3 regions of the Pseudoalteromonas sp. SR45-4 genome follow, and region 1 is predicted to be linked to each of the others. Evidence: predicted binding sites of a transcription regulator. Region 1 holds the regulator's gene; each other region holds the start of a gene.

Region 1 (6,892 bases):
GCGCTTCAAGTAATAACTCAGAAAATGCAGTTGCGCCATTATACATACTACATAACCACGATAACGTACCCGAAAAAACACCTTCTATACGTGTTACTTTATCGCCACTGTTTTGTAAATCTGCAAGGGCAAAATTAATTGGTAAACCGGCACCCACACTGGCGTTATAGCGCCAATATAAATTGCGCTGCGCAATATTGTGCTGCAACGCTTTATACCAAGGAGTTGGCGCGGTACCAGCATACTTATTAGCACTAATTAAATGACAATCAAGCGCAACAAAACCTGGGTATAACTGACTAAATTGCTCGCTGGCGGTTATATCTATAACCACTTTATGCTCGTAATCAAGCTGGCCAATAGCGGTTAATAAATCTTGGCTGCTATAGTCAACAGCCTCTAACTGCCATTGGTTCTTCCAGTGCTGTACATTTATGCCGCTGGGATTAAATAGCAGTTTTTGCGAACGTGCTAATCCCACTAACTTAATATTAAAGTCGGTTGATAAGCGTGCTAGCTGCGCCGATAGTTGGCTAACAAATACATCCCCTACGTTACCAAGCCCTGCCACTATTAAGGCAATTTCTTGGCCTTTAGTGATCAGTTTATCGTGCAGCACATTAAGCACATCACTATCAATAAGCTGATCCGTCAGTAGCAATACATAACCACTATCTTGATGCACAAAGCGAGGTTCAATATTATGCAAATTGAGCAACTCGCGTGCCTGAGTACTCAATGAGTTTATATCTTGCTCAGGAGCAACTAGCGCGCAACCATGTAGGTTAGACTCGCTAATATTGGCTCTTCCTGCAAAGTAACTAACTACTTGATGGGTCGCTACTGCCGGTACTATTAGGTAAGTTTCACCCGCGCTACTAAAATGATGCAAGCTATGTTGAATAAGCTGGCTAACCTGAGTTACCTCACCCTCAACTAGCCCTTCAACACTAAGTAAATCTATATTTTCTAATGTAGTAATAAAGCGTTTTTGTTTTACACAGCCCTCTTTCACTACATTTGTTGAGCTTGCTTGCACGTCAAAACTACTGCGCACCGCAAGCTTTATATCGGTATTTTTAAGTGGCGATAATGTTTTAGCGTGTAAAACGGGGTTACCTAATCTTGCCAATAAGTTAGCTTGCGCTCTACATACCTTAGCGTATTTAATGGCCTTGTTAACTTTACGTGGGTCGGTACTAAATATCCCTTGTGTATCGGTCCAAATATATACTTGTTTAGCATTGCAATAACTTGCCAATAAGGTTGCACTGTAATCACTACCATTGCGACCAAGAGTGACCGTATCGCCTTGGGTATTAGCCGCAATAAACCCTGTTACCACGTTAATTTTGTGCTGGCTAATAAGCTCACTACACTGCTGTGTATTTTGGCTATGCAATAATTGTCCATCACTTAGCGTAAACAAGCCTCTTGCGTCTTGCATGCATGCAGCAACATTAAGTTGCTGTAAATACGCAGCGAGCAAACGAGCTGACCACAACTCACCATGGGCGAGTAGCGCCGCTTCTTGCAACTGCTCAGTACTCGCTAATTTAGCAACTAAACTTAGCTCTTCATTTAGAGTGGTTAAAGCGCTGCGCTTTAAATCGCCCTGCAGTAGCTGCGTTATTAAATCACTTTGATGATTGTTTAATTGCAATACAATATCAGCGAGCGCTTGAGTATCGTGCTGCTGATAACTTTGCCACAGTTTTACTAATGTATCTGTGGTTTTTCCTGCAGCCGATACCACTACACAATCACCGGGCTGAGCTTGCCCTATAATTATTTTTGCAACGCTTTTATAGCGCTCGGCTGAGCTTAAACTCGAACCACCAAACTTATGAATATTATTAGTCATATTAATTACCACAACGCCGGGTGAGCAGCGCTCAATTTAACATTACTACTTGCGCTAGCACCTGCTTTACCTGCGTTATTGTGCTGACCTGGTTGCACTAAATTAAATACCCGATCAAAGTCTGCTAATAAATCTGCTACATCTTCAATACCTACCGACACACGAATAAGCGTATCGCCAACGCCAGCGGCTAAACGAGCCTCGGCTTCCATTCCTGCATGCGTCATTGTTGCTGGGTGGCATATTAAGCTCTCTACGCCACCTAAAGATTCAGCTAAGCTAAATGTTTTAAGGTTTGTTAAAAATGCAGCTGCGTCATTTACATCACCTTTAATGTCAAAACTAACCATGCCACCAAAACCAAGTTGCTGTGCTTTAGCCAATTCATGTTGTGGATGCGACTCTAGCCCCGGGTAATATACTTGGCTAACAAATTTTGAGTTTTCAAGGTACTTAGCAATAGCTAAGGCATTTTCTTGATGCTGCCGTAAGCGTACATTTAAAGTACGCAAGCCACGCAAAGTTAAGTAACTATCAAACGGTGCCCCCGTTATACCAATATTATTTGCCCACCAAGCCAGTTCTTCACCTAGTTCGTCAGTTGCAGCAATAACCGCACCGCCAACCACGTCTGAGTGGCCATTTATGTACTTAGTGGTTGAGTGCACCACAATATCAACGCCAAATTTAATCGGGTTTTGTAATGCAGGCGATAAAAAAGTGTTATCTGCGGCTACCAAAGCACCGCATTGTTTCGCAATATCGGTTACTGCTTTAATATCAGTTAAACGTAAAATAGGGTTACTAGGGGTTTCTATCCAAATTAACTTAGGTTTGATTACTAAAATTTGCTGCAAACTTTCTGGTTTAGTTAAATCTAACACTTCGAGTTTTAATAGGCCGCGCTTTTGTAATGAGGTAAATAAGCGATAGCTGCCGCCATAACAATCATGGGGGATCACTAACGTATCGTCACTATTAAGCAGCTGAGTGGCTAAATGTACGGCAGCCATTCCTGTTGCAGTAATAATGCCGCGAGCACCACCTTCGAGTTCGCTGAGTGCTTGGGCTAAAGTATCACGATTTGGATTACCACTGCGGCCATAGTCATATTGACGTTTTGTATCAAAGTCGGCAAACGAATAAGTGGTTGATAAATACAGCGGAGGCACAACCGCGCCATGGTGCTTATCAGCATCGACACCACTGCGAACTGCAATTGTCGCTTTATTTTTTTCACTCATATTTATTACCTGCTTTATTTAGATGTTTAGACGTCTAAAACAGTAATTCATTCAACTTAAGAAGTCAAAACATTTAAACACCTAGCCATCTGTGCAACAAGTATTTGACTAATTTGTTTAAATCGATAGAATTTCACGCATATTCGCGCTATTTTTTAGTAGGGTGAGCAATTAATAATCTGAGGCAACGATACATCTTATGGCAAAATGGAATGGCGAGTATATTCACCCATACGCAGAACACGGGAAAAAATCAGAGCAAGTTAAAAAGATCACCGTTTCGATCCCGCTAAATGTATTAAAAGTACTAACCGATGAACGCACCCGTAGGCAAATTAATAACTTACGCCATGCAACTAATAGCGAGCTATTATGTGAAGCATTTTTGCATGCGTTTACTGGGCAACCGTTACCTAACGATGATGATTTACGTAAAGATAACGCCGAAAAAGTGCCTGAAGAAGTGAAAAAAATAATGCAAGAAATGGGCTTAGAGGTTCCTGTTTTAAACGAAGACTAAACAGCGGCTTTTAAACAAAAAAACCTCAGCCATGCTGAGGTTTTTTTATGGCTATAAATTACACTGAAGTAACTTAATACCGAGCAACATAATGCTGCTTATTCCATATAGTTTGCTGGCAGCTCTATTTGCGCTACGCCTGAAGCAATGGCTGCTAATGCAACTGCTTTAGCAATACGCGGCAATAAACGCGGATCCATAGGCTTAGGAATAATATACTCTGCACCAAACGCTAGCTTATCTACACCGGCAGCTTTTAGTACTTCTGGTGGAACCGGCTCTTTGGCAATACTACGAATAGCTTCAACTGCTGCAATTTTCATTTCATCGTTAATTTCACTAGCACGCACATCAAGTGCACCACGGAAAATAAACGGAAAACACAACACGTTATTAACTTGGTTAGGGTAATCTGAGCGTCCTGTTGCCATAATTAAATCGCTTCGTGCGCCGTGTGCCAGTGCCGGATCAATCTCAGGGTCTGGGTTCGAACAAGCAAATACGACTGGCTTTGCTGCCATTAATTTTAAATCATCGGCCGATAATAAGTTAGGGCCCGACACACCAACAAATACGTCAGCATCTTCAATTACATCTTGTAATGTACGCTTATCGGTATTGTTAGCAAATAACTGTTTGTACTCGTTTAAATCATCACGGCGAGTGTGAATAACACCTTTACGATCAAGCATATAAATATGTTCACGCAGTGCACCACACTTAATTAATAACTCCATACAAGCAATCGCTGCAGCGCCGGCACCTAAACATACAATAACTGCATCTTCAATATCTTTGCCTTGCACTTCCAGCGCATTTATCATACCTGCAGCCGTTACAATAGCCGTGCCGTGCTGATCATCATGAAAAACAGGAATACTACAGCGTTCAATAAGCGCCTTTTCAATTTCAAAACACTCTGGTGCTTTAATATCTTCAAGGTTAATACCGCCAAAAGTATCAGCAATATTAGCCACAGTATTTATAAAGTCTTCGGTGGTGCGGTGTTTTACTTCAATATCAATTGAGTCAATGCCTGCAAAACGCTTAAACAACAACGCCTTGCCTTCCATTACCGGTTTTGACGCTAAAGGCCCTAAATTTCCTAAACCTAAAATAGCAGTACCATTGGTGATCACTGCAACCAAATTACCTTTACCTGTGTACTTATAGGCATTTACAGGGTCAGCAGCAATTTCACGCACCGGCTCAGCTACACCGGGGCTATAAGCTAAAGCGAGATCATGAGCCGTTTCTGCAGGCTTGGTTAGCTCAATGCTGATTTTACCTGGAACGGGGTGAGAGTGATAATGTAGTGCTTGTTCACGAAAGTCCGACATAACGCGATTATATCCTGCAATTTAAGTTAAAGTGAGAGGGAGTAAAGCGACACTTAACATGCCTTAAAGTACGATACCCTTATTATTTTTAAATTCCAAGCAATATCAGGTCTATCCTGTTATATGCTAGATCTGTTAATTTTAAGCGAATTTTCAGCAACTTCGATAAAAACATCGCTACTTTTCATAAATATAAATTGTGCTAAAAGGCACTTTTCAAGCTTATTTTAGTTAAAAGTATTATTCACAAAACAGCGTTTTTAAAATGTGAATAAAATCAGCTAAAAGCGATTATTTATTCTGCTTTAACAACACATAGCTTCATGTTGGCTACTTTTAGAAACCGAGTTTAAAATTTAGCTATTAAAAATATAGAGAATATTAGGTCATTTGTCTGCAAAGGTTTATGCATACCGAGAATAAGAACAGGAAATAGTTATGCAAAAGCAATAAACTTAAAACTAGCGAGGTTAGGGGGAAGTTAAAGGATTTTTAGGCATAAAAAAAGCATCCTAAGATGCTTTTTTTTAACTAAATAGCAATAATTACTTTTTGCTACCAAGTGCACCGAAACGCTTGTTGAAACGATCAACACGTCCGCCAGTGTCTAAAATCTTTTGCTTACCAGTGTAAAACGGGTGACACGCAGAACAAACGTCTAGGTGAATATTTTTACACAGAGTAGAGCTAGTTTCGAATTCGTTTCCACATGAACAAGTTGCAGAAATTACTTCGTACTTAGGGTGAATACCTTCTTTCATAGAAACCTCTAGTTAAGGCCGCATCGCTCTCCAAACCCGGAGTCTGGCACCATACGTCGTTAAAACAAATTTATTGGTGGCGGATTTTATCCAACAACCATCAAGCACACAAGCATTAATTAGTATTTTTGCTAAAAAAATAACCATTTTGAGTAAACAAGGTTATTTGGTAGTAGGTTTTTAGCTGTATTTTTAGTACATTAGGGCCGAGTATTAGCACGCCCTCCCCCATTATTTTTTTAACAGTTGAGTTACTATGTATTTTGTTGAAGTTGCTATAAAAGTTCCACTACCGCGCACCTTTGATTATAAAGTAGATAGCCAGCTTGGTGAAGCTTCTGCGCCATTAAAACCCGGAATGCGGGTGTTAGTACCCTTTGGTAATCAACGTAAAGTAGCCGTGGTTTTAGCGCTTAAAACAACAACCGAAGTGCCTGAAAACAAAATAAAGGCAATTTTTGAAATTATCGACGATACGCCAATTTTATCTGCAGAGCACATAGAGTTACTGCGCTTTACTGCCCGTTATTATTGCTACCCGCTGGGTGAAACCATTCATATTGCATTGCCAAGCGCACTACGCCAAGGCGAATCGCCTGATAAAACCAGCATTAATATGGTAGCCCTAACGGAAAAAGGCGCGCTGCTGCCGTCATTAAAAGCTAAGACTCAACTTAATTTACTAAAGCAGCTATCGCAATCAGGCAAGTCGTCATTAACCGAGTTAAAAGCTTTGGGCTTTAGTAAAAAAACCATTGATAGCTTAATAGATAAGGCACTCATAACACAGTCAATTGAGCATGATAACCACTGGCAAAGTGTAGCCCCAACAGTGGGCAGCAAACCAACACTTAACAAAGAGCAAGCGGTTGCCTGCACCACAATTAATCAAAGCAGCGGTTTTAGCAGCTTTTTATTAGAAGGTGTAACCGGTAGCGGCAAAACAGAAGTGTACTTACAATGTTTAGAAGAAGTACTAAAGCGCGGCGAACAAGCACTAGTATTAGTGCCCGAAATAGGCTTAACCCCGCAAACCGTTAACCGCTTTCGCCGCCGCTTTCCCGACACCCCCATTATGCTTTGGCATTCAGCTTTAACCGATAATGAACGTTTACAAACCTGGCGTTTTTGCGAAAAAGCCAGCTGCGCCATAGTAATAGGCA
Region 2 (6,892 bases), on a different contig from region 1:
CCTGTACCTACGCCTACAATAGTGTTCTCTTTTACAAACTCTAACGCTGCCCAAGCAGCTGCTTTTTTTAATTCGTCTTGTGTCATTGTTTTATGCTCATTTATGTCAAAAATTTCTGCTGGTATACAAAGTAACGCTTTACCAACAGTAGGTTTTATTTGGGGTGATAATTGTTTTAAGTGGCACATCCCATGATTCTATGGGTAAAGCTGTTACTTTTTGGCATTCATGTGCTAAACCAATAAGTTGCGGCTTTTGCCAGTGTTGCTGGTGTAGCCGCGCCAATGTCCGATCGTAAAACCCACCCCCCATTCCTAAGCGATTACCTTGGTTATCAAATGCCACTAATGGCATAAGTAGGTAATCAAGCTCTGGTAACGGGCATATTTGAGTACAATTGAGCTTAGGTTCCAAGATACCATAGCGGTTTGCCTTCATGGGTGAGTTTTTTTCATAACGCTGAAATAGTAAATTAGCCCCGTTAAAGGGGTGGATTACAGGTAGGTAAAGGGTGTGCCCTTTATCCCATAATTCATTAATTAACAATGAGGTATCTAACTCGCCATCGTTACTAAAATAAATGGCAATATGCTCTTTTTTAGTGTTTTTTTTGCCATTTAAGTGTTGAATAAAATTCACTTTTAGCGATTGGGCGGCAATTAATTGTTGGTTGTTTGATAAATTATTACGCAGTTCGCGGACAGACGCTCTTATTGTTGCACGTTTATTGCTCACTTTAGGATTTCACCCCGTAATTAAAAAGAGAATAAGTTAGGGACGGTTAAATATATTGCTAATAAAATAAGCAAAGTAACCACAGTTGCTATGAGTGAATATAACAACACATTACTGCGTTTTTGCAGTGGCGTGAGCAACTCATCATCAAGCATAAGATCATCGTCTTGCCACTCTATGTGTTCATCGGTAATTGCTGTGGCTTCAACCTCGGGTAGGCGCTGTTCAAGCTCGTCTAGTTTTTCTTCAAGGCGAATTAAGCTACTGGTAATGTAATCAAGCGCATCAAAAATTCTGTCATCGCGCTGGCTACTCGTTGCACTTGTCAGTTGAGTATTTTTATTAGGGTTGGTAACAGCCTGCAGCTTACTTTTAATACCTAAGCTGGCAAGTAGTTTGGCTTGCTTTAGGGCTTTGTCTTTATTGCTTGGCACAAATAGCGGTTTACCATTAAAAAAAAGCGACACTTTTTCATTTGATGTTTTTAATTTAGTAGCAAGCATGGCAGTAACAGCTTTGCTGTCAACGCCCTCAGCGAGTCCTACAAAGGTAACACTAAAGTTGTCGGCCATTTTTAATTCCCTAAGCTTTTATAGTAAAACGAGTATATACCGAAAGTGCAAAACAATTCGAGAGTGATTTATGTTTCACGGCTTGAATAATAAGCTTTAGATATAAAAACGACCCTTAAAAGGGCCGTTTATATTTTTAATAGTATGTTGGCTTAAAGACCAGCAGCAGCGCGAAGTGCTTCTGCTTTATCGGTACGCTCCCAAGGGAACTCTTCACGACCAAAGTGGCCGTAAGCCGCCGTTGGAAGGTAGATAGGGCGCTCTAAATCAAGCATTTTAATTAAACCGTAAGGGCGCAAGTCAAAGTGCTCGCGAATAAGCTCAATTAAACGGCTTTCTTCTAGTTTGCTGGTACCAAAGGTTTCTACGCTTATAGACGTAGGCTCTGCAATACCAATAGCGTACGATACTTGTAGCTCACACTTATCAGCAAGGCCAGCAGCAACAATGTTTTTAGCAACATAACGTGCAGCATAGGCAGCACTACGGTCAACTTTTGATGGATCTTTACCAGAGAAAGCACCGCCACCGTGACGAGCCATGCCGCCGTAGGTATCTACAATGATTTTACGACCGGTTAAGCCACAATCGCCCATTGGTCCGCCAATTACAAAGCGACCTGTTGGGTTAATAAAAAACTTAGTCGCGCTAGTAATTAGCTCAGCAGGAAGTACCGGCTTGATGATAGTTTCCATCACCGCTTCGATTAAATCTTTTTGTGAAATATCTTCGCTGTGCTGCGTAGAAAGTACAACAGCATCAATACCTACTGGCTTGCCGTTTTCGTATGCAAACGTAACTTGTGATTTTGCATCTGGGCGTAACCAGTTAAGCTCGCCGCTTTTACGAACCTGTGCTTGGCGCTGCACTAAACGGTGTGAGTAGGTAATAGGAGCAGGCATTAGTACTTCAGTTTCGTTACATGCGTAACCAAACATTAAGCCTTGATCGCCAGCGCCTTGTTCTTCTGGGCTAGTACGGTCAACACCTTGGTTAATGTCAGGAGACTGTTTACCAATAGTGTTTAAAATTGCACATGAATCTGCATCAAAACCCATATCTGAATTAGTGTAGCCAATGTCGCGAATTGTTTTACGTGTAATTTCTTCGATATCAACCCATGCGCTAGTAGTGATTTCACCACCAACCATAACCATACCGGTTTTTACGTAAGTTTCACACGCAACTCGGGCATGAGAATCTTGCTCAAGGATAGCATCAAGTACCGCATCAGAGATTTGATCGGCGATTTTATCCGGATGACCTTCAGAAACTGATTCAGAAGTAAATAAATGTTTTGCCATTGTATTTCTGCTCACAAATATTGCGCTTCACAAACGTCGGTATTAGCGCTAAAAAATTAAGGGGCGTATTTTATCGAAAACAAAACACCTTGCATAGTGTTTTTACGCCTAGACGTCTAAATAAAATATTTAATAACTTTTCGGTCTCAAAAAATATTCATAATGACCTATTATTATGGGTTTTTAATTGCACACCGCCCCTACAATAAGTAAGAATGGAGTATACACTAGTCGCCAAGTTATACGGCGGCATAATCGAATACATAAATACCCGCGCAAAAATATATTAAGGTAGGAGAATTCATGCCATCTCGCAAAGAACTTGCAAATGCTATTCGTGTCTTGTCAATGGACGCAGTACAAAAGGCCAAATCTGGTCATCCTGGAGCCCCTATGGGCATGGCAGATATCGCAGAAGTATTATGGCGCGATTATCTAAAACATAACCCAACAAACCCAGAGTGGGCTGACCGAGATCGCTTTATATTATCGAACGGCCACGGTTCAATGCTTATTTATTCTTTATTACATTTAACGGGTTATGATTTACCGTTAGACGAAATTAAAAACTTCCGTCAAATGCATTCAAAAACACCTGGTCACCCAGAGTACGGTTATGCACCAGGAATCGAAACTACTACCGGCCCGTTAGGTCAAGGGATCACTAACGCAGTAGGTATGGCAATTGCCGAAAAAGCGCTAGCTGCACAGTTTAACCGTGAAGGTCACGATATTGTTGATCACTTTACCTATGCATTTATGGGCGACGGCTGCTTAATGGAAGGTATTTCTCATGAAGCTGGTTCACTTGCAGGCACATTAGGCCTAGGTAAACTTGTTGCATTTTGGGATGACAACGGCATTTCAATCGATGGCGAAGTAGAAGGTTGGTTTACCGATGATACGCCAGCTCGCTTTAAAGCGTACGGTTGGCATGTAATTAGCGGTGTTGATGGCCACGACAGCGATGCTATAAGTGCTGCAATCGCAGAAGCTAAAAGTGTTACCGATAAGCCATCACTAATTTGTTGTAAAACAATTATTGGTTACGGCTCACCTAATAAGTCGGGTAGCCACGATTGTCACGGTGCACCACTAGGTGAGGACGAAATTAAAGCGTCTCGCGAATTTTTAGGTTGGACTGGCGATGCATTCGAAATCCCTGCAGACATTTATGCACAATGGGATAGCAAAGAAAAAGGTCAACAGCTTGAATCAAGCTGGGATGAAAAATTTGCAGCATACGCAAAAGCATACCCAGAGCTAGCGTCAGAATACAAGCGTCGTATTAACAACGAACTGCCAGGCGATTGGGCTGAAAAATCTCAAGCATACATTGAAGAGCTGCAAGCAAACCCTGCAAACCCAGCGTCTCGTAAAGCGTCGCAAAATGCATTAAACGCATTTGGCCCGTTATTACCAGAATTTATGGGTGGTTCAGCCGATTTAGCAGGCTCAAACCTAACAATTTGGGATGGCTCTAAAGGCTTAACACGCGACGATGCAAGCGGTAACTACATTTATTACGGTGTACGTGAGTTTGGTATGTCGGCAATTATGAATGGTATTGCCCTGCATAAAGGCTTTATTCCTTACGGTGCTACGTTCTTAATGTTTGTTGAATATGCAAAAAATGCTGTACGTATGGCTGCATTAATGAAGCAACCAAGCATTTTTGTATACACGCACGATTCAATTGGTTTAGGTGAAGATGGTCCAACTCACCAACCAGTAGAGCAAATTGCTAGCATGCGTTTAACGCCTAACTTATACAACTGGCGCCCATGTGACCAAGTGGAGTCGGCAATTGCATGGCAACAAGCTATTGAGCGTAAAGACGGTCCTACATCACTAATCTTTACTCGCCAAGGTTTAGAGCAACAAGCACGTAACGCACAGCAACTGAGCGACGTTAAAAAGGGTGGTTACATCCTTAGCTGCGAAGGCAATCCAGAGCTTATTTTCATTGCAACGGGTTCTGAAGTGCAACTAGCACAAGATTCTGCAAGCGAACTACGCAAGCAAGGTAAAAAGGTACGTGTTGTATCTATGCCGTGTACTGATGCTTTTGAAACGCAAAGCGCAGAGTATAAAGAAAGCGTATTACCGGCATCTGTTACACGCCGCGTAGCAGTAGAAGCAGGTATTGCTGATTACTGGTACAAGTACGTAGGCCTAAATGGCGCAGTAGTAGGTATGACCACCTTTGGTGAGTCAGCGCCTGCAGGCGAGCTGTTTGAGCACTTTGGCTTTACAGTGGCAAACATTGTAAATAAAGCAAACGAGCTTTTTTAATCGCCTTTGATTAAATAAAGTAAGCAATTGAAAAACCCGCATATGTTGCGGGTTTTTTTATGCCCGAATATGAAACAACTTCACTTAAAGCAATACTGCTTTCCTTGCAAGAAAGTAAGCTATCAGGCAAGGTAGTGCGATAAAATTTATAAATAAAAATCTTAAATTATTAGCAGGAGCTAAATATGTCAAAGTTCGAAAATGTTAGTGTAATTAAAAAAGCCAATGTGTATTTTGATGGCAAAGTGTCAAGCCGAACCGTTTTATTAGGCAGTGGTGAAGCAAAAACATTAGGCTTTATGCAACCAGGTGAGTTTGTGTTCGACACTAACCAAAAAGAATGTATGGAATTATTAGCAGGGCAGTGGGATATTTTATTGCCAGGTGAAAGCGAGTGGAAAACATTTAATGCGGGTGAATCATTTAATGTTGATGCAAACGTAAGCTTTAAGGTAAAAGTAAGCGACTTTGCTGATTATTGCTGTTCATACACAGATTAATAGCACAAATATAACGCGGTTAGTATGTTATTTAACCGCTTAAAGAGCCCGTATAATGCGGGCTTTTGCATGTTTAATGCTCAGTGAGTGATCTAAATCAGCTTTACTAACAAATATTTGCTTAAATAGTTACATTTCTCCTTGTGTTAATTCATATTGCCCCCAATACTAACTATGAAGTAACACATAAAAGGATATAAAATGAAAATTAATCTTACAGGTCACCATGTTGACGTTACTGATTCAATTAGAGAACACGTAAACGAAAAGTTTTCAAAAATAGCGAATCACTTTCCATCTTTGATCGCGCTCGACATTATTCTTTCTAAAGTTCACAACAAGCTTCAAGCGGAAATTAGCACTATTTACGAAGGTGCACGTATATCGGTTAAGGGCGAAAACGAAGTGCTGTATCCAGCAATTAGTAGTGCCGCAAAAAAACTAGATACGTCACTAAAACATCGCAAAGGGCAAATTAAAGCTAATTTGCATGAAAAACCAGAAATAACAACCCCAGAAATTGCACACGAAATCATCCAAGAGATGGATCTTCGTTAACGTTTTTAGAGTTTAGGCCCTAACTTTTAGGGCCTAAAACCATTATTTATTAGCTTCGTTTTACCCCCTCATTTATTAATACTTTTCAGCTTTCATTTTGCGTTAAAACTCTGTAATTTATTCATTATTATAAATAAACAGTAAGTACACACATGCGCTCTGTAGTATCAAATTGGCAAACTCGCTTAAATGCATTGGGGCCGGGAATTCTAATGGCAACCGCTGCAATTGGTGGTTCACATTTAGTGGCATCAACCCAAGCGGGAGCCATATTTGGCTGGCAATTATTTTGGCTTATTTTAGTAGTAAACGTTTTAAAGTACCCATTTTTTCGCTTTGGCATGGAGTACACACTCGCTACCAAAAATAGCCTAGTAGAGGGTTATAAAAGCAAAGGGCCATTTTATTTTTACAGCTTCATTGTTCTTAATGTTGTTGCCGCTATCGTTAATACTGCAGGCGTATTATTACTCACCGCAAGCTTGTTGCATTACGCACTACCTATCACAATAGAAATAACACTGCTGTGTTGGATTTTACTTGGCGTGTGCTTAACCATACTTTTGCTAGGGCACTTTAAAGCGCTAGATAACGTGGCAAAAGGCATTATGGGGCTACTTACATTAGCAACATTAATAGCACTTGCTATTGCCTTTAGTAATGGCCCAATGGCACCTGCTGACTATGTAGGCCCTTCACCGTATGAGTTAGCCATGCTTAGCTTTATGGTGGCACTAATGGGTTGGATGCCCGCCCCCATTGAAATATCCGCACTTAGCTCACTGTGGTTAAAGGAAAAACAAGCACAACAAACAATATCTAAACGCGAAGGCTTGTTCGACTTTAACGTGGGTTACTGGTTAACCGCAGGCTTAGCGCTGGTGTTTTTTAGCTTAGGTGTATTAGTGCAATACGGGCAAAGCAGTAA
Region 3 (6,892 bases), on a different contig from region 1:
AAAGGCAGACCTAAACGCTCGCAGCGCCTCCACTCACTATTTAATACGCTATCAAAATACCTGCGGTTAGCAATTTTCGTCAACCCATCAAGTCTTGCCAACTGTTTAGCTTTATTTTCGGCCTGTTTTCGCTCGGTTATATTGTTATGGTTAATAACATAGTATTCACTGTTATTATGACTAAATGGCATCACCCTCATCATAAACCAACGTTGTTCATCATCGCTGTGACATGGATATTCTAAATAAAAATCAGCCTGTTTATGGCTTATTACAGCAGTAATTCCCTTCAAAGCACTGACACCAAACTCATCGCCTTGTTCAGCCGCCTTTTTGCATTCATGTAAATAATTATACTGTTGTGACATAGCTATATAATTACTGCTATTTTGTACGCCAAAAGATTGCCAACTTTTATTTTCATAAATAATTTCACCAACCTTATCAATAACCACAATGTGATCAGGTATGGTATTTAATATCGATCGTAAAAATACTTTGTCGTCTAACATCTCTCCTCCATACCTATTTAATGTCACTTTATTTACTGTAATTAATAACTCAAAAAAGCAGTTTTTAACTAACTAAAAAAATACCCCGAATATATCGGGGTATTTTACTAAGTTAATTTTAATTGTTGCACTAATTACTTACTTAAATACTTTATCTACTGCTATTACTGCAATATTTTTTGCCGGAATAGCTAATTTGTAATCGGCAATCACTTTATCTTCTGCAACAAGCTCTGCTGGTTTATCGGTATTATAAACCATTGGCGATGTTTGCTCAGGCGCTAAACGCTTTTGCATATCAGCGCCGTCACCGGTAATAAATACATAATGGATATTATCGGTTTGTAGATTATCTTTAATAACGCGGTTTACATCCTTTACTGTTAGCGTTTTAAGTTTGTTAGTTACGTAACTTACAAAGCTGTCGGTGTTGTAAAACTCGCTATCAAGTGCATAACCTAGTTGGCGATTTTGGCTTGCCACCATTTGCGGCACAAAGTTAATTAAAAAGTTACGTGTGGCTTCAAAGTCGTCTTCACTCATGCCATTTTTAATTAGCTTATCAAGCTCAAACAAGGCGGTACGAGTCGCAAAATGCGCATCGTTATTAGAGCGAAGTGGGCGTAACCACACTTGAAATATTTGCTCAGAGCGCCCTAGGTTTGCATCAGGCTTAGTTTGAAACATACCACGCGGAAAGTATTCAATGTACGCGTAATCGCCATAGTTCATGCCACGGGTTTCACGAATACGCTCATATAAAAAGCTGTTAGAACTACGGTGCTCACCAAAGTAAGAACGCACTAACCACAGTGCAGTCCAGTCCTCACTACTTCTTATTGTATCAATTGGAAAACCAAACGATACCGCTGTCGACTGCGCACTCTTTTCAACAATAGTAGCATGATGGCCTTTAAGCTCAGGCGCATCAGGAATACTTAAACGGCTTTGCTCGCCTTTAGGCAGGCCTGCTAAATCAGCTAACATAGTGGCTTTTAGTTTTTCCGGTACTGCACCAATTAAGCCAAGTGTTAGCTTAGATTGCGTAAGCTCTGTGTTATAAAACGTTTTGACATCATCAAGCGTAAGTGCTTCTAAATCTGAAATATCACCATAGTTGTAGCTTTCATAAGGATGGCCTTTGTAAAGCGCGCTGTAGAGTACTTCTTTACCTAGTTCTTCATCGTTAGATGCTTTTAAGCCCGATTTAATACCGTCAATTAGCTCTTTTTTAAGGCGCTTAAAGTCATCTTCTCTAAAACCGGGATTAAGTAACTGATCGCTCACTAATGCATACCACTTAGCAGCGTTATCTTTATGAATACGCCCTTGAAACGACAGCATTTCTTTATCTATTTGATAACCAAAGCTACCTGCCAGCGGATAAAGTGCTTGTTTAATATCTTTATAGCTTGTTGATTGTGAGCCACCTTGCGCCAGCATAGCTGCAGTTAATGCGCCAAGGCCTTTTTTACCTTGCGGATCGGCAGCAGCTCCGGTATTGAATAAAAAGTTAACGTCAATTAATGGCGAGCTGTTAGTTTTATCTAGCACTTTAAATGCAGCAGCCTGAGGTGCTTGCTCCAGTTTTGCAACCAGTGCGTTTAAATCAACCTCTTGCTCAAAGTTTGGCGCTTTATCAAGTGCCGACATAGTCACGGTAGTGCGTGCATTATCAACAAAATACTTGTTAGCAATTGCTTTAATATCTTCAGCTGTTATTTCATCTGAGGTTTTATATAGCTGATTTATTACCCTAGGGTCACGCTCAAAATGCATATAGCTTGCAAGGGTTGCAGCAATTGCTTGCGACGAATCTAAACCATTTATAAAGCTGTATTTAAGGTTAGATTTTAAGTCGCTGAGTTTTTGGCTATCTACTAACTCAGTACGCGCTTGGGCGTAGGTACGATTGATTGCATCGCGTACTTTGGCTAAATCGTCTGCTTTTTCTACTTTTACAAATACATGCAGTAACCCCGGATCTTTGGTTTCTGGGTTATAGCTAAACATTTGGCTGGCAATTTGTTTATCTACCACTAGCTCTTGGTATAAATCTGAGTTGTTTGAAAAATAAAGCTGTGAGAGTAAATCAAGCGCAGCTCTGTCTTTTTTAGCCGGCTCCCACGCAGTACCTTTATACGACACTAATAACCAATGCCCTGGCAAACCTGGGTTTTGTTGATGACTATATTTTGGCGCTTGTTGTGTTGGCTCAGCTTTAATGTCGGCAACATAGTCACCCTTTTTCCACGCACCCCAGTGCTTTTTAACCATAGCCATAGTGGCTTTAGGGTCTACATCACCCACAATTACAAGCGATACATATTCGGGCTTATAAAATTTGGCAAAAAATTCTTTACCATAAGCCATTTGATCAGGCATGGCTTCTATGTCTTTAAAAAAGCCCATAGTGGTGTGTTTATAAGTGTGTTGCTCAAAGGCCTCTTCGCGCACTGCGCTAAGTAACTTACGCACTGGGCTGGCATTATTTTTTAAGTACTCGCCTTTTACCGTTTGCGCTTCAGTTCTAAATTGCTCTTCGGTATAGGTTAAGTTTTGAAAAATATCAGCTTCAAGTTCAAGTACTTTATCAAGATGCTGCTTTGAAAAGTTTAAATGATAGTTAGTGTAATCGTTGGTGGTGTAAGCGCGGTTATCAACGCCAGAATTTTTTAAAATACTTGAATACACAGCCTCAGGAAATTTTTCAGAGCCTTTAAACATCATGTGTTCAAAAAAATGCGCAAAGCCCGTTTTACCCGCTTGCGTTTCATTACGTGATCCTACCGATACAGGAATTTGCAACGAGACTACATCAGGGTAATCGGTTTTAACCACCATAACGCGCAAGCCATTTTCAAGCTCTTCTAGTAAGTAGTCTTGTGAAAAAACGCCCTCGCCCGTAGTGTTTGTTTGTTGTTGTGTTACTGCTTGGCTCGTTTGATTTTGTTCAATAGCGCAACCCGACAGTGCCAGCGATACCGCTAAACTGGTTGCTAAAAATTTAAATTTCATTGTTTTTCCTTTTATAGCAATCAATTTTAATCGCTAAACGTTGAGCTAGTTTAATAAAAAGTACCATCTAATTATGCCGCAAAGCCGCCAATAATAAGAGCCTAAAGCGTTGTTATTATGTAAACAACTGTATCAAATTTACTAATTGGTAACGAGCTTGTATGAATAAACCTCACTACGATTGAAAAACTTTCATTAAATAAAGCTATCTAGCCATCTAAATGGCTGCTATATTAATTCCATCGTAACAAACTAAGCTGGAATGAGGATTATGGCTTTATCACTTCAAGAGAAAATAGAAGATAGCAATCAAGGCGTATACCTTATTGGTACTACGCCGCCAAAAATTGGTACCGATAAAGCGCAACTAAAAACCATTGCAGAAAAGCTATTGGGTCGCCTACACGAAATTGAATACGACGGCGTAATAATTTACGACATTCAAGACGAAAGCAGCCGTACTAATCAAGCGCGTCCGTTTCCATTTAGGCAAACTGTCGATCCACGTGAATACAGCAACCTATTACGTGGCTTATCGCACCTTGATGTAATTACCTATAAAAGTGTGGCGCAACGCAGTGCGAACGAGTTTAAAGATTGGCTAAGTGAAACTAAAAACGACTACGATTTAAAAAATATTGTTTTAGTAGGTAGCCCATCAGCGATAGGCGATATAAAACTAAGCCTACCAGATGCGTATAAAACGCTGGCAGAGCAATCTGATGACTTCTTTTTAGGCGGCGTTACTATTGCAGAGCGTCATTCTAATAAACGTAATGAACACGAGCGACTAGTAGAAAAAACCGCTCAAGGCTGTAAGTTCTTTATTTCGCAAGCGGTTTACGACGCACAAGCAACAATAGAGTTAATTACTAGCTATGCACGTAGTTGTAAAGCACAAGGGCTTGAGCCTAAGCGCCTTATTTTAACTTTTACTCCGTGCGGCGGCGAAAAAACCTTAGAGTTTATGCAATGGTTGGGGATCTCAGTGCCAGAGGCCACTAAATGGCGCATGCTTGATGCGAACAATACGCTGAGTGAATCGGTACGTATTTGCCGCGAAAACCTCGATTTAATACTTAAAAGCTGTGCGCATTTAAACGTGCCGCTGGGCTTAAATATAGAAAGCTTAACTAACCGTAAAGAAGAAATTGACGCATCAATTAACTTATACCGCTTATTAAAAGCCACCATGGAATTAAATCTTGCGGAGAAACTGATAGCTTAATTGCGGGGTTCGAGGTTCGAGCAATCATGATAAATTACACAGAATAAGCAAGTTAGTATTTACACTCTTTGGCAAGCCCTATGGCTTGCCTTTTTATTTTTGTAACGTAGTTACTCAGTAAATTTTTTAATTATATTTTATTTAAATGTTTAGCATTGATTGTTTTTTTCAGCTGTTTTTTAATTAAGGTTTGCTCGCAATATAATGCAACAAGAACTCCAATAAAACTCGAAAAGATCACAATAAGCCAATAGTAAATACTATTAAAAGTGACCACCTCTGAAATAGATAGATACAAATTGAATGGAACCACAAAAATTAAAAATCCTAAGACTTTGATAAACTCTCTAAATAGCTGAGAGTCCATTTTTGCTGAGTTTATATAGTCATTAATAGTTTTGTAGAGCCTGTAACGGATTCTGTGTAACTGACCCAGAATATTCCTTTTTCAACCAATTAAGATAATCCATATTTACTTCCTTTTTATATTTTACGTTTTAATCATCTGATTTCATTCTCGGTAAAATAATTACACTTTATTAATTCCATGTAAACAATACAATAACTTAACTATTAAGCTGTGTGCTAAAAAGAACTAACTGGTAGAGGTAGTGAGTTAAGAATATGCAGCAAACCACGGCGCTGAATTTAACGCCGTGGCACTTTTTCTCTTACAGGCCGCTGATAGCTAGACTAAAAAACTGTTATTTACGTCTTCTACTTGGCTCTCTTTGTCCTGTAATGCGTTTTTTATCGCGGTCTTTTCGTGATTTATTGGTGTTTTTGCGGTTATCTTTTGGCTTTTTGTTTGGATCTGGCTCGTAGCCTGCTAGCCACTGTGGCGTTAAGCGGGTATCTAACAGTACTTCTATTTCTTCAAGTAACCATTGCTCGTCAATACTTACTAGCGACATTGCAAGCCCTTGCTCACCAGCGCGACCTGTACGGCCAATGCGATGTACGTAGTCTTCGGCTATGTATGGCAGTTCAAAGTTAATTACAAACCTAAGTGTCGGAATATCCAAACCACGTGCGGCTACATCGGTAGCAACTAATACACGGGTAATGCCTTCTTTAAAGTTTTGTAGTGCACGGTCGCGTGCGCCTTGTGATTTATCACCATGGATTGACTCGGTTTTTAAACCGTCTTTACACATTTCTTTAGCCAGTTGGTCGGCCATTTGTTTGGTGCGGGTAAAAATAAGCACTTGGCCCCAATTTTTCATGCCGATCATGTGCGATACCAGCTCGCGCTTGCGATCCTCGTCTACTGAGTAAATTACTTGCTCAACCTCAACTGCTGCTGAGTTGCGTTTATCAACTTCAACTAATTCTGGGTTTTTAAGTAGTTTTTTACTAAGCGCAAATACGCTGTCATCAAAAGTCGCCGAAAATAACAAAGTTTGGCGATCGCCTGGAATATGGCGCAATATACGTTTAATTTCGTCAATAAATCCCATATCAAGCATACGATCGGCTTCATCAAACACCAGTGAGTCAACACTTGAAAGCACCACACTGCCTTTAACAATATGATCGAGTAAGCGCCCCGGGGTGGCTACTATTACTTGCGCATCTTTTAGGGCTTTTATTTGTGGGCCTATGCTTGCGCCGCCATACGCTAATGCCCCTTTAATATTGGTGCCTTGGGCATATTTTTCAAAGCTGGCAAATACTTGCTGAGCAAGTTCACGAGTTGGCGTTAAAATTACCACGCGAGCAACACCTGGCTCATCTTTTTTAGGGGTGTTTAAAAGTTTGTGTAGCAGTGGTAGTACAAACGCTGCGGTTTTACCTGTGCCAGTTTGTGCACTGCCCATTACATCACTGCCCGCTAAAATAGGCGGGATGGTTTTAATCTGAATTGCGGTAGGTTGAGTGTAATTATTTTGCTCAATCGCAGTTAATAACAACGGGTCGAGATTAAGTGATGAGAACGTAGTGGCAGACATAGGCTTAGCTTTAAAATGACAAAGAGCGCTATTGTACTCATATTCACTCATGCCGTAAATTAGAGTGCTTGAGAAAACTATTTAATCGTATTTATCTGCTTTTATTTGTGCCAATAAAAAAGGCGCTAAATAACCTGAATCTCGTTTAAGAAAATTGAACTAAATGCCTGTTCCGAGATCCG

What was found. The regulator MetJ, encoded in region 1, represses methionine synthesis genes. The targets are predictions, from matches to a motif close to TAGACGTCTAGACGTCTA.
Positions count from the first base shown of each region.
Region 2: metK (methionine adenosyltransferase) is a predicted target of MetJ. The motif match lies at 2,713-2,730, and genes of this name have one in related genera.
Region 3: H5058_RS08715 (methylenetetrahydrofolate reductase) is a predicted target of MetJ. The motif match lies at 3,741-3,758, and genes of this name have one in related genera.

Region 1 covers NZ_JACJDO010000013.1:20,887-27,778, forward strand. Annotated here, with positions in the region: gene metL (bifunctional aspartate kinase/homoserine dehydrogenase II) at 1-1,864, opposite strand, end outside; gene metB (cystathionine gamma-synthase) at 1,870-3,108, opposite strand; gene metJ (met regulon transcriptional regulator MetJ) at 3,308-3,628, shown strand; gene H5058_RS07675 (malic enzyme-like NAD(P)-binding protein) at 3,727-4,968, opposite strand; gene rpmE (50S ribosomal protein L31) at 5,514-5,729, opposite strand; gene priA (primosomal protein N') at 5,986-6,892, shown strand, end outside.
Region 2 covers NZ_JACJDO010000016.1:35,523-42,414, forward strand. Annotated here, with positions in the region: gene rpiA (ribose-5-phosphate isomerase RpiA) at 1-86, opposite strand, end outside; gene H5058_RS08845 (5-formyltetrahydrofolate cyclo-ligase) at 139-735, opposite strand; gene H5058_RS08850 (hypothetical protein) at 756-1,307, opposite strand; gene metK (methionine adenosyltransferase) at 1,460-2,611, opposite strand; gene tkt (transketolase) at 2,915-4,906, shown strand; gene H5058_RS08865 (pyrimidine/purine nucleoside phosphorylase) at 5,092-5,406, shown strand; gene hpf (ribosome hibernation-promoting factor, HPF/YfiA family) at 5,608-5,964, shown strand; gene H5058_RS08875 (NRAMP family divalent metal transporter) at 6,177-6,892, shown strand, end outside.
Region 3 covers NZ_JACJDO010000016.1:74-6,965, reverse strand. Annotated here, with positions in the region: gene H5058_RS08725 (sensor domain-containing diguanylate cyclase) at 1-512, opposite strand, end outside; gene H5058_RS08720 (pitrilysin family protein) at 651-3,530, opposite strand; gene H5058_RS08715 (methylenetetrahydrofolate reductase) at 3,802-4,758, shown strand; gene H5058_RS08710 (DEAD/DEAH box helicase) at 5,463-6,710, opposite strand.